2 regions of the Streptomyces sp. NPDC056600 genome follow, and region 2 is predicted to be linked to the other one. Evidence: riboswitches for the same ligand, from Rfam matches in the RefSeq annotation. Region 2 holds a riboswitch; the other holds the start of a gene.

Region 1 (7,732 bases), on a different contig from region 2:
CTCGTGCAGGTCGGCGGCTTCGGGATCATGACGTCGGCGTCCGTGCTGGTCCTGCTGGTCTCGCACCGGATGGGCCTGCGCGCGCGGATGACCGCGGCGACGGAGACCAAGACGCTGGGGCTCGGGGACATCCGCGCGGTGGTGACCGGCGTGGTGAAGGCCTCCCTGGCCGTCGAGGCGGTGACCGCGCTGGCGCTGACGCTGCGGTTCGCGACCGGCTACGACGAGCCGTGGCCGCGGGCGGTGTGGCTGGGGGTGTTCCACGGCGTCTCCGCGTTCAACAACGCCGGCTTCGCGCTGTACTCCGACAGCCTGATGTCCTTCGTCACCGACCCGTGGATCTGCGTGCCCGTCGCGCTGGCGATCATCACCGGCGGGCTCGGCTTCCCCGTGCTGTTCGAGCTGCGCCGCCGGTTCCGCCGGCCCCGCACCTGGTCGGCGCACACGAAAATCGCGCTCTGCGGCACCGGCGTCTTCCTGGTCGGCGGCTGCGCCTTCGTCACCGCGGCGGAGTGGTCCAACCCGGCGACGCTGGGCCCGCTGGACGTCCCCGGGAAGCTGCTGGCCGGGTTCTTCCAGGGTGTCATCCCCCGCACCGCGGGGTTCAACAGCGTCGACCTGGCCGCGCTGCGCCCGGTGAGCTGGCTCGGCATGGACGTGCTGATGTTCGTCGGCGGGTCCAGCGCGGGCACGGCCGGCGGCATCAAGGTCACCACCTTCGCGGTGCTGTTCTTCGTGCTGTACACGGAGATCCGCGGGGAGAGCTCGGTGAACGTCTTCGACCGCCGCCTGTCCGCGCCGCTGCTGCGCCAGGCGCTGACCGTGGCACTGCTGTCGGTGGCCGCGGTCGTCGTCTCCACGATGGCCTTCATGGTCTTCGCCGAGCACGGCCTCGACCGGTCGCTGTTCGAGGTCGTCTCCGCCTTCTCCACCACCGGGATGTCCACCGGCATCACCGCGCGTCTGCCCGTCGGCCTCCAACTGCTGCTGGTGGTGCTGATGTTCGTCGGGCGGCTCGGGCCGATCACCGTCGCGTCCGCGCTCGCCCTGCGCCATCGCGTCCGCCTGTACGACCTTCCCGAGGAGCGTCCCGTCATTGGCTAGGAAGTTCATCCCCAGCAGACAGCGCAGGCAGCGCAGGCAGCGGGCCGGCCACCGGGACGCCGTGGTGGTCGTCGGCCTCGGCCGGTTCGGCCGTGCCGTCGCGAAGGCGCTGGTCGAGGCGGACACCGAGGTGCTGGGCATCGACGCCGGTCAGGACGTCGTGCAGGCGCTGTCCGGGGTCCTCACCCACACCGTGCGGGCGGACTCCACCAAGGAGGACGCGCTGCGGCAACTGGGCGTGCAGGACTTCGACCGGGCCGTCGTCGCCATCGGCTCCAACCTGGAGGCGAGCATCCTCACGGCCTCGCTGCTGGTCTCCTTCGGCATCAAGCACGTCTGGGCCAAGGCGACCAGCGAGGAGCACGGCCGGATCCTCTCCCAGCTCGGCGTCCACCACGTCGTCCTGCCCGAGCACGACATGGGGCAGCGGGTCGCCCACCTGGTCCGCGGCCGCATGCTCGACTACATCGAGTGGGAGGAGGGCTTCGCCATGGTCAAGACGAATCCGCCGGCCGGGATCGTCGGCGTCCCCCTGGGCGAGAGCGACATCCGCTCCCGCTTCGGGCTGACCGTCGTCGCCGTCAAGCGTCCGGGCGAGGCCTTCACGTACGCGACGCCGGCGACGGTCCTGGGACCGGGGGACACGATCATCGTCGCCGGCGGCACCCGGGAGACGGAACGCTTCAGCGAGCTCCGGTGAGAGACCCCGGGGGATGAGGGTCGCCGCCAGTAGAGTCGCCCGGCGAAAATCGGACTGACATCCGGTCGGGATGGAGGATGGAATGCACCACGAGGACGTGCACCGTGCACCGCGCACCCTCCGCGGCACTCGCGCACCCGGCGCCGGTGCCACCGTGTGTTTCCGGCCAGGCCAGGAGGTCACCCCCGCATGAGTCATCACGCGTCGCCCTTTCCCGAGCGGATGGAACTGACCGGGGAGGGTCTGGTCCTCCGGGACTGGACGGAGGACGACCTGGCAGCGATGCCGGCGTTGTTCGACCACCCGGACATCGCCTACTGGACGCCCATCGTCTCCCCCTTCGACGAGTCGGCCTCGCGCGCACGGCTGGTGCGCACCCGTGAGCTGCGGGCCGAGGGGACGACCATCCTGCTCGCCATCACGCTGGACGGCGGGGCCCCGCTCGGCGAGGTGATGCTGCGCCGGGCTCCGGAGGGCGTGGAGATCGGCTACGCGGTGGGACCGGCGCACCGCGGGCAGGGGCTGGCGGCCCGGGCGGTGCGGGTGATGGCGGCGTACGCCTTCGAGGAGCTGGGGGCGGAGCAGGTGATCCTCGAGCTGGAGGCGGAGAACGCGGCGAGCGTCGGCGTCGCCACCAGGGCCGGATTCCGCCTGCTGGACGTGCCCCTGATCGAGGGTGAGGAGAAGGGACGGCCCTTCGTCCTGCAGACCTGGGGGCTCGACCGCGGGAAGGACTGAACCCGCCCCTCGGCCCTTGCGGCGCCTGCGGTGCGGGGCGCGTCGGGTGGTCGCGGACGCCGGTGGCCGGATCGGGCTCGCTTGTCAGTGGGCGGGATGCCGGATTACTGTCACAAGGTCTTGGTGAACGGGAAATCCGGTGTGATGCCGGTGCGGCCCTCGCCACTGTGATCGGGAAGTCCGGCTCCGGCCCTCGCGGGCAGCCACTGGGTCCTCACGGACCCGGGAAGGCGGAGCACGGGCGTGTGGTACCCGTCAGCCAGGAGACCGGCCAAGGCGCGTCGTCCATCCACGAGGTGCTGGAGAGGGTCTGCTGAGCCATGCACATAGCCGAGGGGTTTCTTCCTCCGGCGCACGCGATCGCCTGGGTTGCCGCGTCTGCGCCGTTTGTCGTCCACGGAGTTCGTCAACTCACCCGTGAGGTGAGGGAACATCCCGAGAGCACACTGCTCCTGGGAGCTTCGGGCGCGTTCATGTTCGTCCTGTCGGCACTCAAGTTGCCGTCGGTGACCGGTAGTTGCTCGCACCCCACGGGGAGCGGGCTGGGGGCGGTGCTGTTCCGGCCCCCTGTGATGGCGGTGCTCGGCACCGTCACGTTGTTGTTCCAGGCGCTGTTGCTCGCCCACGGCGGGCTCACCACACTCGGCGCCAACGTCTTCTCGATGGCCGTGGTCGGCCCCTGGGCGGGGTACGGCGTGTACCGGCTGGCCCTGCGGTGCGGGGCGCGGCTCGCGGTGGCGGTGTTCTGCGCGGCGTTCGTCGCCGACCTCAGCACGTACTGCGTGACCAGCGTGCAGCTGGCGCTGGCCTTCCCCGACCCGGTGGGCGGATTCGCGGGCGCGCTGGGCAAGTTCGGGTCCATCTTCGCGATCACGCAGATCCCGCTGGCGGTCAGCGAGGGGCTGCTCACCGTGCTGGTGGTGCGGCTGCTGGCGCAGTCGAGCGCGGGTGAGCTGGCCCGGCTGGGCCTGCGGACCGCCGGGCTCGGCAAGGCCCGGACCGGGGCTGGCACGAACACCGCCGCGGGCACCGGCGCGGGCACCGGCGCGGGCACGAACACCGACGCGGGCACGAGCACCGGGGCGGTGTCGCGATGAGCCGGAACCTGCGGATCAACCTGCTGCTGGTGCTGACCGTGGCCGCCATGGCGGTGTTGCCGGTGGTCCTCGGCATGGGCGACCACAAGCCCGAGCCGTTCACCGGGGCCGACGCCGAGGCGGAGGTGGCGATCCAGGAGATCGACCCGGACTACCGCCCCTGGTTCTCGCCGGTGTACGAACCGCCGTCCGGCGAGATCGAGTCGGGGCTGTTCGCGCTGCAGGCGGCGGTGGGGGCGGGAGTCGTCTCCTACTGCCTGGGCCTGTGGCGCGGGCGTCGGCAGGGCGAAGCCCGGGCGGCCGCGGCCGCGAGTACCCCGGCGGGCACGGCTGCCGCCGGTGAGGTGGCCGCTCCGGCCGCCTCCGTGGACGCGGACGCCATCGCCGCCCCCGTCGACGCCGGCACCGTGGACGCGGACGCCGGCACCGGTGCCGGAGCCGTCACCCACGACGGCCGGAACGACGCCGCGACCAGGCGGGTTTGACGCCTGTGCTGTCGATCGACGCGGCGGCGCACGGCAGTTGCTGGCGCCGCCGTCATCCTGTGGACAAGGCGGTGCTCGGGTTCGGGCTCACGCTGCTCGCCGTCGTGCTGCCGCCGTGGCCGGGCGCCCTGCTGGTGCTGGTCACCGCCCTGGTGGTGCTGCTGGGACCCGCGCGGGTGCCGGCCGGGCGGCTGTGGCGGGCGTACCGCGCGCCGCTCGGGTTCTGCGTCACCGGCGCGGCGACGCTGCTGGTGCGGGTCGGCGGGCCGGACGGCGCGGTGCTGGGCCCGGCGCCCGACGGGGCGCTGCGGGCCGGTGAGCTCCTGTTGCGGAGTTCGGCGGCCTCGCTGGGGGTGCTGGTGTTCGCGTTCACCACGCCGATGTCGGACCTCTTGCCCCGCCTGGTGCGGGCGGGGGTGCCGGCGGCGGTGGTGGACGTGGCGGTGGTGACGTACCGGATGGCGTTCCTGCTGCTCGACTCGGTGCGACAGGTCCGGCAGGCGCAGGCGGCGCGGCTCGGGCAGCGGACCAGGGCCGCGGCCTGGCGCTCGCTGGGCGGTCTGGGGGCCACCGCCTTCGTGCGGGCCTTCGACCGGGCGGGCCGGCTGCAGAGCGGCCTCGCCGGACGGGGGTACGACGGGACGCTGCGGGTCCTGGTCCCGCCCACCCGGGTTTCCGGGGGCTTCGTCGGCGCGAGTGTCGCGCTGCTGACCGTGATCGTCGTGCTCGACGCCGTGCTGGAAGGACGTCTGTCGTGAACGGGACGAGCGGAACACCCGGGGACGGGGCGAGCACGGAGGACGCGGCCGCGGGGGCGGGGGGCCCGGCAGACGTCGCGGCGGGAGCGGACGTCACGGCCGCGCCACTGGTCGCCCTGCGGGACGTGTCCTTCGGGTACGAGGACGGCCCCCGCGTGCTCGACGGCCTGGGCTTCGAGGTCCGCGAGGGCCGCGCCCTGGCCCTCCTCGGGCGCAACGGCAGCGGGAAGACGACGCTGATGCGGCTGCTGAGCGGCGGGCTGCGGCCGCGCTCCGGCCGGGTGGAACTGGAGGGCGGGCCGGTGTCGTACGACCGCGCCGGGCTGACCCGGCTGCGGTCCACCGTGCAGCTCGTCGTGCAGGACCCGGACGACCAGCTGTTCGCGGCGTCGGTCGCGCAGGACGTCTCGTTCGGGCCCCTGAACCTGGGGCTGCCGGAGGCGGAGGTCCGGGCGCGGGTCGACGAGGCGCTCGCGGCGCTGGACATCACCGGGCTGGGCGACCGCCCCACGCACCTGCTGTCCTACGGGCAGCGGAAACGGGCGGCCGTCGCGGGGGCGGTGGCCATGCGGCCGCGGGTCCTCGTGCTCGACGAGCCGACGGCGGGGCTGGACCCCGACGGGCAGGAGCGGCTCCTCGCGACGCTGGAGTCGCTGCGGCGCGGGGGGACCACGGTGATGATGGCCACCCACGACGTGGACCTGGCGCTGCGGTGGGCGGACGACGTCGCGCTGCTGACCCCGGCGGGCGCGCGGGTGGGACCCGCCGAGGAGTTGCTGGCGCGGGCGGAGGCGCTGCGGGAGGCGGGCCTGCGGATACCGTGGGGCGTCGCGGTCGGGGCGGCACTGCGCGGACGCGGCGGCGGGGCGGGCGCGGGCTTCGTCCCGCGCACCGCGGAGGAGCTGGCCCGCTGGGCGGCGGAGGGAGACCGGACGTAGCCCAACCTCCCGCCCCCGGCCCCGCGGCTCCCGGTCCCGCCCTCGATGCGGGCCCCAAGTCCCCGCCCTCCCCGCCCAGTCGGCTCAGCCGGTCTTGATCTCCGCCCAGACGATCTTGCCGATCGGCTGCCGGGGCTGCGAGCCCCAGCGGACGGCCAGCGCGTCGACCAGGAGGAGCCCTCGCCCCGACTCGTCCTCCGGCGCGGCCTGCGCGGCGACGGAGGGCGGCGGGGTCTCGGAGGCGTCGATCACCTCGACGCGGGCGAGGCCGCCGAGTTCGTCGACGACGAGGCGGAGCGCGAAGTCCCGCCCCGGCACCCGCCCGTGGCGCACCGCGTTGGCGGCCAGCTCACCGACCAGCAGGGCGACCGCGCAGGACAGGTCGGAGGTCGGTGGGAACCCCCACTCGGCCAGCCGGCGCACAGCGCAGTGCCGGGCCTGCCGGGCCCCGCGGGGCGAGGACCTGAACTGGGAGGCGAACACGAGGGGTTCGGCACACCCGGGACCCCCGGCCGCCGGCGCGTGCCGCTCGGGCACGCGCCGCTGGGGGTTCTGGTGGGAGCTGGTCGAATCTGTGAGCACGGCCTATCCGTATCCCGCAGGTGAGGCGTTGACGCATCGGGGAGTGAACGAATCGTGACTTTACGTATACCGAGGCGTCGTCGGCCACTACGGACAGTTCACGGACAGGCGGACGAACGGGCAGGCGCGGACCGGCCGGACGGCGTCAGCCCGCCGCCGGCGCCGCGCCCGCACCGGCGTCCCGACCGGCGTCCGCACCCGGCAGGTGCCGTGCCGCGAAGTCCAGTTCGAGCCGGACCTGCTTGATGCGCTCGTCGACCACCAGCGAGCCGTGCCCCGCGTCGTAGCGGTAGACCTCGTGGACCGCCCCGCGGCCCTCCAGGCGCTTGACGTAGTTCTCGACCTGCCGGATCGGGCAGCGCGGGTCGTTCACCCCGGCCGAGAGGTAGACCGGCGCGGTGACCCGGTCGACGTAGGTGATCGGGGACGACGCCTCGAAGCGCTCCGGGACCTCCTCCGGGGTGCCGCCCAGGAGCGTGCGGTCCATGGCCTTCAGCGCCTCCATCTCGTCGTGGTACGCCGTCACGTAGTCGGCGACCGGGACGGCGGCGATGCCGACCGCCCACGTCTCCGGCTGGGTGCCCAGGCCGAGCAGGGTGAGGTAACCGCCCCAGGAGCCGCCGGTCAGGACCAGGCGGGCGGGGTCGGCGAGGCCCGAGGAGACGGCCCACTCGCGGACCGCGGCGATGTCCTCCAGCTCGATCAGGCCCACCCGGTGCTTGAGGGCGTCCGTCCACTCCCGGCCGTAGCCGGTGGAGCCGCGGTAGTTGACCCGGACCACCGCGTACCCGTGGTCGACCCAGGCCGCGGGGCCGGCAGCGAAGGCGTCGCTGTCGTGCCAGGTGGGGCCGCCGTGGATCTCGAAGACGGTGGGCAGCGGGCCCGTCGTGCCGGCCGGCTTCTGCACCAGGGCGTGGATGCGGCCGCCGGGGCCTTCCACCCAGACGTCCTCCACCGGCACCGACTCGGGGGCCTTCATGCCGGGCGGGTCGAGCACCACGCGGCCGGAGGTGGAGCGGACCACCGGCGGCCGGGCCGCGGAGGACCAGAGGTACTCCACGCTGCCGTCGGGGCGGGCGGTGGCGCCGGAGACCGTGCCGGGCGGCGTGTCGATCTCCTCCAGGGCGCGGCTCGTCAGGTCGTAGCGGAACAGCTCGCTGCGGGCCTCGAAGCTGTGCGCGATCAGCAGCGCGGAGCCGTCCGGGTACCACTCGGCGCTCACGTCGCCGGGCAGTTCCAGGGCCAGGTCGGTCTCCTCGCCGGTGGCGACGTCCCAGACCATGGGCTCCCACCGGCCGCGGCGCTGGTGGCCGACGAGCAGCCGGGCGTC
Region 2 (7,732 bases):
TCACCGGCGACAGCCGCAACGGGGCCCGTTCACGCACCCCCGGGGAGCAGGCCAGGGCCCTCACGGGATCCGCGCCGCGCGGTACCGTCTCCGCCAGGCCGGACTCGGCGATCGCGGCGACCCCGGCGATCACGGCGGCCTCGGCGGCCGAGCTGCTGGTCGTCGGCCTGGGCCCCGGCCCCGATGCCTGGCTGACCCCCGAGGCGTCCGCCGCGCTCTCCGAGGTCGACCACGTCGTCGGCTACGGCCCCTACGTCGACCGGGTCCCCCAGCGACCCGGCCTGACCAGACACGCCTCCGGTAACACCGTGGAGCTCGAACGTGCCCGCCTGGCCCTGGAGCTGGCCGCACGGGGCGAGCGCGTCGCGGTGGTCTCCGGCGGGGACGCCGGGGTCTTCGGCATGGCCACCGCCGTCTTCGAGGCCGCCGAGGACCCGGACCTGCGACACGTGCCGGTGCGGGTGCTGCCCGGCGTCAGCGCCGTCCAGGCCGTCGCCGCACGGGCCGGCGCGCCCGTCGGCGGCGACTTCGCGGTCGTCAGCCTCTCCGACCGGCTCAAGCCGTGGGACGTCGTCGAACGCCGCCTGCGCGCCGTCGCCGAGGCCGACCTGGCGCTGGCCGTGTACAACCCCGCCTCCCGCTCCCGCACGGAACAGATCGCCACCGCGCGCCGCGTCCTGCTGGAACACCGCGCGCCGGAGACCGTCGTCGTGGTCGGCCGCGGCGTCGGACGGCCCGGCGAGTCGCTGACCGTCACCACGCTCGGCGAACTCGACCCCGCGACCATCGACATGCGCTGCCTGCTGATCGTCGGCGCCTCCGGCACCCGCGTCTCGGCGTCGGGCCGGGTCTGGACACCGAGGTGGGTGAAGCCGTGACCGTCCACTTCGTCGGCGCCGGCCCCGGCGCCGCGGACCTGCTCACCGTCCGGGCGGTGCGACTGCTCGCCGCGGCCGGAACGGTGCTCTACCCCGGCACCTACCTCGACCCGCTGGTGCTCGACCACTGCGCGCCCGGCGCCGAACTGGTCGACACCCAGCGGCTCGACCTGGACCGGATCACCGAGCACCTGGTCGACGCCCACCGGCAGGGCCAGGAGGTCGTACGCCTGACCTCGGGCGATCCCTCGCTGTACTCGGCCCTCGCCGAGCAGACCCGCCGCCTGGACGCCCACGGCGTCCCCTGGGACGTCACCCCCGGCGTCCCCGCCTACGCCGCCGCCGCGGCCGTGGCGGGGCGGGAGCTGACCGTCCCGCTGCTCGCCCAGTCCGTGGTCCTCACCCGCACCCGGGCCCGGTCGACCGCGATGCCCGCGACCGAGTCGCTGGCCGCGTTCGCCGCCACCCGGGCCACCCTGGTGCTGCACCTGGCCATCACCCGGATCCGCGAACTGATGGAGGAGCTGGCGCCCGAGTACGGCGCCGACTGTCCGGTGGTGGTCGTCCACCGGGCCAGCCAGCCGCAGGAATCGGTGCTGCGCGGCACCGTCGCGGACATCGCCGACGCGGTGGAGACGGCCGGCCTGCGGCAGGCCGCCGTCATCCTGGTGGGCCGGGCGCTCGACCCGGCCCCCGGCGGCGAGTCGTTCCTCTACGACCCGGCCCGCCCCCGCCTCAGCCCACCGTCAGGCTCCACTGGGTGACCGTCCGCGCCGGCGTCCATCCGGTGAACGAACCGATGGGCGCCGTCGTCTCCACCGCCAGGCGGGTCAACTCCCCGCCGTGGCGGCGGTAGGCGTCCGCGAGCAGCGTCTCCGTCTCCAGCGTCACCCCGTGCACGACCAGCCGGCCGCCCGGCCGCAGCGCCCCCAGACACGCCTCCAGGACGCCCGGCCGGGTGGCCCCGCCACCGATGAACACCGCCTCCGGCGACGGCAGTCCGGCCAGCGCGTCCGGGGCGCGCCCGGTCACCACCCGCAGCCCCGGCACGCCCAGCCGGCCCGCGTTGCGGGCGACGCGGGCGGCGCGCCCGGCGTTCGCCTCCACGGCGGTGGTCGCACAGGTCGGGTGCGCCCGCATCCACTCGATGCCCACCGATCCGGCGCCCGCGCCCACGTCCCACAGGTGCTGTCCCGGCGCGGGCGCCAGCCGTGCCAACGCCGAGGCCCGAAGGTCACGCCGGGTCAGCTGGCCGTCGTTCTCGAACGCGTCGTCCGGCAGCCCCGCCACCAGACCGTGGGCGGGCGGCCCCGCCAGCTCCAGCGCCAGCACGTTCAGGGCCGGCGCCTCGCCGGGCGGCGAGGCCAGCCAGTCGTCGGCCGTGCCCGACAGCCGCGACTCCCGGTCCGCGCCCAGGTCGCCGAGCACCGTCATCACGCTCCGCCCGTACCCCGCGCCCGCCAGCAGCGCCGCCACCGCGGCCGGGGTCCCGGCGTCGGAGGACAGCACCAGCACCCGGTGCCCGGGCGCCAACTCCCGCAGCAGCAACCGCGGATCACGGCCCACCAGGGTTACCACGGCGCACCGCTCCGACGGCCATCCCATGCGGGCCCGCGCCAACGCCACCGAGGAAACCGCCGGTTCGACGTGCACCCTGCCGACTCCGAGCAGATCGACGAGCGTTGAGCCGATACCGGACACCAGCGGATCGCCCGAGGCCAGCGCCACCACCCGCGCCCCGCCCAGCGACGCCAGCAGCGGGGGCAGGCCCTCGCGCAGCGGCGACGGCCACGCCTCACGCCGCTGCCCGGTCACCTCCGGCAGCATCGCCAGATGCCGTCGCCCGCCCAGTACCACCTCCGCCTCCAGCACCGTGCGCCGCAGCCGCTCGGGCAGCGAGGGCCAGCCGTCGGCGGTCACGCCGACGACGGTGATCCGGGAAACGGCGGCCCGGGAGGCGGTGTTCGTGCTGGCGGGGGGAGGGGGCGTGCCGATCGTCATGCCGGTGACGCTATCGTGGTCCCTCACAGGCACGAGGTGCCCCTACGGCCCAGCCATCGGAAACGGTGAGGACGGCCGACGGGGAGAATCTGGGAAGCCCGGTGAGATTCCGGCACAGGCCCGCTGCGGTGAACCGAGCCTCGCTCACGAGGACTCGGCAAGTCCGAAGACCGGCCTCGCGCCCGCCCCCATACGGATGGCGAAACGAGCGGGAGCCTCACATGCCATTGGTGCGTTCGCACTACCCCTTTTCCGCGATCGTCGGCTGCGACGCCGGCGAACTCGACGACCTCGGCCTCTCCCTGGTCCTGACCGGCATCTCGCCCGCGATCGGCGGCGTCCTGGTCCGCGGCGAGAAGGGCACCGCCAAGTCGACCGCCGCCCGCGCGCTGGCCGCCCTGCTGCCGCCCGTGGACGTCCACCCCGAGGACCGTTTCTCCACGGACCCCGCCGACCCCGACGACGCCTCGCCGGACGGCCCCTTCGCGGCGGGCGCCCCGGTGGAGAGCCGCCCGGTGCGGCTCGTCGAACTCCCCGTCGGCGCCACCGAGGACCGCGTCCTCGGCTCCCTGCACCTGGAGAAGGCCCTCGCGCACGGCAAGGTGGCGTACGAGCCCGGCCTGCTGGCCCGCGCCCACCGCGGCATCCTGTACGCCGACGAGGTCAACCTCCTCCCCGACCACCTGGTCGACCTGCTGCTGGACGCCGCCGCCACCGGGCGGGTCACCGTCGAGCGCGACGGTTTCTCCGTGGAGCACGCCGCCCGGTTCCTGCTCATCGGCACCATGAACCCCGAGGAGGGCGAGCTGCGGCCGCAGCTCCTCGACCGGTTCGGCCTCACCGTCGAGGTCGCCGCGCCCCGCGACCCCGCGCCGCGCGCCGAGGTGGTGCGCCGGCGGATGGCCTACGACGCCGACCCGGCCGGTTTCGCGGCCCGCCACCGCCCTGCCGAGGACGCCCTGGCGGCCCGGGTGGCCGCGGCCCGCGAACGGCTCGGCCGGGTCCTCCTCCCGGACACCGCGCTCACCAAGATCGCCGAGATATGCGCCGCGTTCGACGTCGACGGGCTGCGCGCCGACATCGTCACCGCCCGCACCGCCGTGGCCCACGCGGCCTGGGCCGGCCGGACCACCGTGACCCGCGCGGACATCCGCCGCGCCGCCCGGCTCGCCCTGCCGCACCGGCGCCGCCGCAACCCCTTCGACGCGCCCGGGCTCGACGAGGAACTGCTCGACCGGATCCTGGGCGACGACGAGCTGCCGCCGGACCCGCCGCCCTCACAGCCCCCGGCCGACGACGGCCCGGACGGGTCGGGCGACGAGGGGCCCGGCGAAGACGGACCCGGGGAGGACGCACCCGACCCGCGCGACCCGGGGGAGACAGGAGGCGGCGCCGAAGGCGGTCAGGCCCCCGACGGCGCCACCCCGGAGGCCCCGGTGCCCGCTGCCGGACCGCACGACGCCCCCGACGCGGACGCCGACCGGCTCCCCGCCTCACCCCCCGCCCGCGGAACCGCGCAGGACACCACCGTCAAGGCCACCGCCCCCTACCGCCCCCGCCTGTTCACCGTGCGGGGCACCGGCGAGGGCACCGACGGCCGCCGCAGCCGCGCCCTGGGAAGCCGGGGCCGCCGGGTCGGCGTCACCCGGCCCGGCCAGGACGCCGGAGGCTCCCTCCACCTGGTCGAGACGGTGCGCGCGGCGGCGGCCCGCACCCGGACCGGCCGCGCCGACGGCCCGCTGCGGCTGCGCGGCGAGGACCTGCGCACCGCCGTCCGGGAGGGCCGCGAGGCCAACCTGATCCTCTTCTGCGTCGACGCCTCCGGCTCCATGGCGGCCCGCAAGCGCATGAGCCAGGTCAAGACCGCCGTCCTCTCCCTGCTCCTCGACGCCTACCGCCGCCGCGACAAGGTCGGCCTGATCACCTTCCGCGGGCAGGCCGCCGAACTCTCCCTGCCCCCCACCCACTCGGTGGACATCGCCGCCGCCCGCCTCGACGACCTCCCGGCCGGCGGCCGCACCCCCCTCGCCGAGGGACTGCTGGAGGCCGCCCGCGTCGTCGCCCGCGAACGCCGGCGCCACCCGCGGCTGCGTCCCCTGCTGGTCGTCGTCACCGACGGCCGCGCCACCGGCGGCAAGGACGCCGTCGCCCGCTCGCTGCGGGCCGCCGACCAGGTCGCCTCCCTCGGCGTCAGCACCGTGGTGGTCGACAGCGAGTCCGGACCCCTGCGGCTCGGCCTGGCCGCCGGCCTGGCCGCCCGCCTGCACGCCGACCACCTGCCCGTCCGCGAGGTCAGCGCCGACGCGCTGAGCACCGCCGTCCGAGAGAGGGCCGCCTGATGCCCCAGGGACAGCCGACCGTCGTGCCCGACGACGGACTCACCACCCGCCAGCGCCGCAACAAGCCCCTCCTGATCGTCCACACCGGCGACGGCAAGGGCAAGTCCACCGCCGCCTTCGGCCTCGCCCTGCGCGGCTGGAACCAGGGCTGGAACATCGGGGTCTTCCAGTTCGTCAAGTCCGCCAAGTGGCGCATCGGCGAGCAGACGGTCCTGGAGCGCCTGGGCCGCCTCCACGAGGAGACCGGCGAGGGCGGTCCCGTCGAGTGGCACAAGATGGGATCCGGCTGGTCCTGGACACGCAAGCACGGCGACACCGAGGACCACGCCACGGCCGCCGCCGAAGGCTGGGCCGAGATCAAGCGGCGCCTGGCCGAGCAGACCCACGACCTGCTGGTCCTCGACGAGTTCACCTACCCCCTCGCCTGGGGCTGGATCGACGTCGAGGACGTCGTCACCGCCCTGCGCGAGCGCCCCGGCCGCCAGCACGTGGTGATCACCGGACGCCGGGCCGCCCCGCGACTGCTCGAGGCCGCCGACCTGGTCACCGAGATGACCAAGGTCAAGCACCCCATGGACGCGGGGCAGAAGGGCCAGCGAGGCATCGAATGGTGACGCACGCCCGGCCCGGGCCCTCGCCGGCCCCGCGCGGGGCCGGCCCCGCGCCGCTGCCCCGGATCATGATCGCCGCCCCGATGACCGGCCAGGGCAAGACCACCGTCGCCACCGGCCTGATGGCCGCGCTGCGCGCCGCAGGTCACACCGTCAGCGGTCACAAGACCGGCCCCGACTACATCGACCCCGGCTACCACGCCCTCGCCACCGGCCGCCCCGGCCGCAACCTCGACCCGCACCTGGTGGGGGAGGAGCGCGTCACGCCGCTCCTGCTGCACGGAGCCCGCGGCGCCGACGTCGCCGTGGTCGAGGGCGTCATGGGCCTGCACGACGGGCGGATCGGCACGGACGGCTTCGCCTCCACCGCCCACGTCGCCGCCCTCACCCGCACGCCGGTCGTCCTGGTCGTCGACGTCTCCCGGATGTCCCGCTCGGCCGCGGCGATCGTCGAGGGCATGGCCTCCTACGACCCCGCCGTCGACGTCGTCGGCGTCATCCTCAACAAGGCCGGCTCCGAGCGCAACGTCGCCGAGATACGCCGCTCGCTGCGGCTGCCGGTGCTCGGCGTCGTGCACCGCGACGAGGAGATCGGCACCCCCTCCCGCCACCTCGGGCTCGTCCCCGCCGCCGAACGCGAGGACTCCGCCCGCGCCGTCCGCCGGCTCGGCGAGCGGATCGCCCGGGACGTCGACGTCGACGCCGTCCTCGCCCTGGCCCGCAGCGCACCGCCGCTGGACGCCGTGGCCTGGAGCCCGGCCGACGAGGTCACCGCGCCGCCCGGCGGCGAACGCCCGGTCGTCGCCGTGGCCGGCGGCCGCGCCTTCACCTTCCGCTACACCGAGACCGAGGAACTCCTGGCCGCCGCGGGCTGCGAGGTCGTCGCCTTCGACCCGCTGACCGACCCCGCCCTGCCCCCCGGCACCCGCGGCCTCTACCTCGGCGGCGGCTTCCCCGAGGTGTACGCCGCCGAACTCGCCGCCAACGCGCCCCTGCTGACCTCCGTCCGGGAGGCCGTCCGGGACGGCCTGCCCACCGTGGCCGAATGCGCCGGCCTGCTCTACCTCACCGAGGCCCTCGACGACACCCCCATGGCCGGCGTCGTCCCCGCCCAGGCCGCGATGACCGGACGCCTCACCCTGCGCTACCCGCACGCGACCTCGCCCGGCGACACCCTCCTGACCAGGGCGGGGGAGCGGGTCACCGGGCACGAGTTCCACCGCACCCGCACCGCCCCCGGCGCCTGCGCCACCACCCCCGCCTGGGAGATCGACGGCCGCCCCGAGGGCTTCGCCTCACCGACGCTGCACGCCTCCTACCTGCACGTCCACTGGGCCGGCCATCCCCGGCTCGCCCAGCGGTTCGCCGACGCCGTCCACCGCGCGGGCGCGTCCGGCGCCCCGCGACCCGGCGGCCCCGCCGCCTGGGACCCGCTGCGTCACCACGGCGACTCCGAGGCCCGCGGAGGACTTCTCGACCTCGCCGTCAACGTCTACCCGGGCGAGCGCCCCGACTGGCTCGACCGCGCGCTGCACGACAGCATCGCCGACGCCGCCGCCTACCCCGACGCCGAACCCGCCCGCCGGGCCGTCGCCCGCCGCCACCACCGGCCGCCGCAGGAGGCGCTGCCCACCGCGGGCGCCGCCGAGGCGTTCACCCTCGTCGCCCGCCTGCGCCCCTGGCGGCGCCCGGTGGTCGTCCACCCGCAGTTCACCGAGCCCCACGCCGCCCTCGAACAGGCCGGACACACCGTCACCAGCGTGTTCTGCCGCCCCGAGGACGGGTTCGCCCTCGATGCGGCCGCCGTCCCCGAGGACGCCGACCTGGTGGTGATCGGCAACCCCACCAACCCCACCGGCGCCCTCCACCCGGCCGCCACACTGCGCGCGCTGCGCCGCCGTGG

Evidence for each region. Region 2 has a riboswitch for cobalamin ahead of ACFRAV_RS18360 (VWA domain-containing protein). Riboswitches for the same ligand answer to the same signal wherever they lie in the genome.
Region 1: linked by a shared signal. The riboswitch ahead of ACFRAV_RS08040 (energy-coupling factor ABC transporter permease) and the one ahead of ACFRAV_RS18360 (VWA domain-containing protein) in region 2 are both predicted to bind cobalamin.

What each region holds. Positions count from the first base shown of each region.
Region 1 covers NZ_JBHTVQ010000010.1:59,291-67,022, forward strand. The annotation lists gene ACFRAV_RS08025 (TrkH family potassium uptake protein) at 1-1,104, shown strand, start outside; gene ACFRAV_RS08030 (potassium channel family protein) at 1,097-1,804, shown strand; gene ACFRAV_RS08035 (GNAT family N-acetyltransferase) at 1,994-2,542, shown strand; cobalamin riboswitch at 2,647-2,833, shown strand; gene ACFRAV_RS08040 (energy-coupling factor ABC transporter permease) at 2,863-3,639, shown strand; gene ACFRAV_RS08045 (energy-coupling factor ABC transporter substrate-binding protein) at 3,636-4,124, shown strand; gene cbiQ (cobalt ECF transporter T component CbiQ) at 4,130-4,882, shown strand; gene ACFRAV_RS08055 (energy-coupling factor ABC transporter ATP-binding protein) at 4,990-5,820, shown strand; gene ACFRAV_RS08060 (ATP-binding protein) at 5,905-6,402, opposite strand; gene ACFRAV_RS08065 (S9 family peptidase) at 6,548-7,732, opposite strand, start outside.
Region 2 covers NZ_JBHTVQ010000034.1:27,856-35,587, forward strand. The annotation lists gene ACFRAV_RS18345 (precorrin-2 C(20)-methyltransferase) at 1-878, shown strand, start outside; gene cobM (precorrin-4 C(11)-methyltransferase) at 875-1,642, shown strand; gene cbiE (precorrin-6y C5,15-methyltransferase (decarboxylating) subunit CbiE) at 1,614-2,879, opposite strand; cobalamin riboswitch at 2,912-3,058, shown strand; gene ACFRAV_RS18360 (VWA domain-containing protein) at 3,101-5,218, shown strand; gene cobO (cob(I)yrinic acid a,c-diamide adenosyltransferase) at 5,218-5,832, shown strand; partial or broken gene ACFRAV_RS18370 (cobyrinate a,c-diamide synthase) at 5,898-7,220, shown strand; gene cobC (Rv2231c family pyridoxal phosphate-dependent protein CobC) at 7,263-7,732, shown strand, end outside.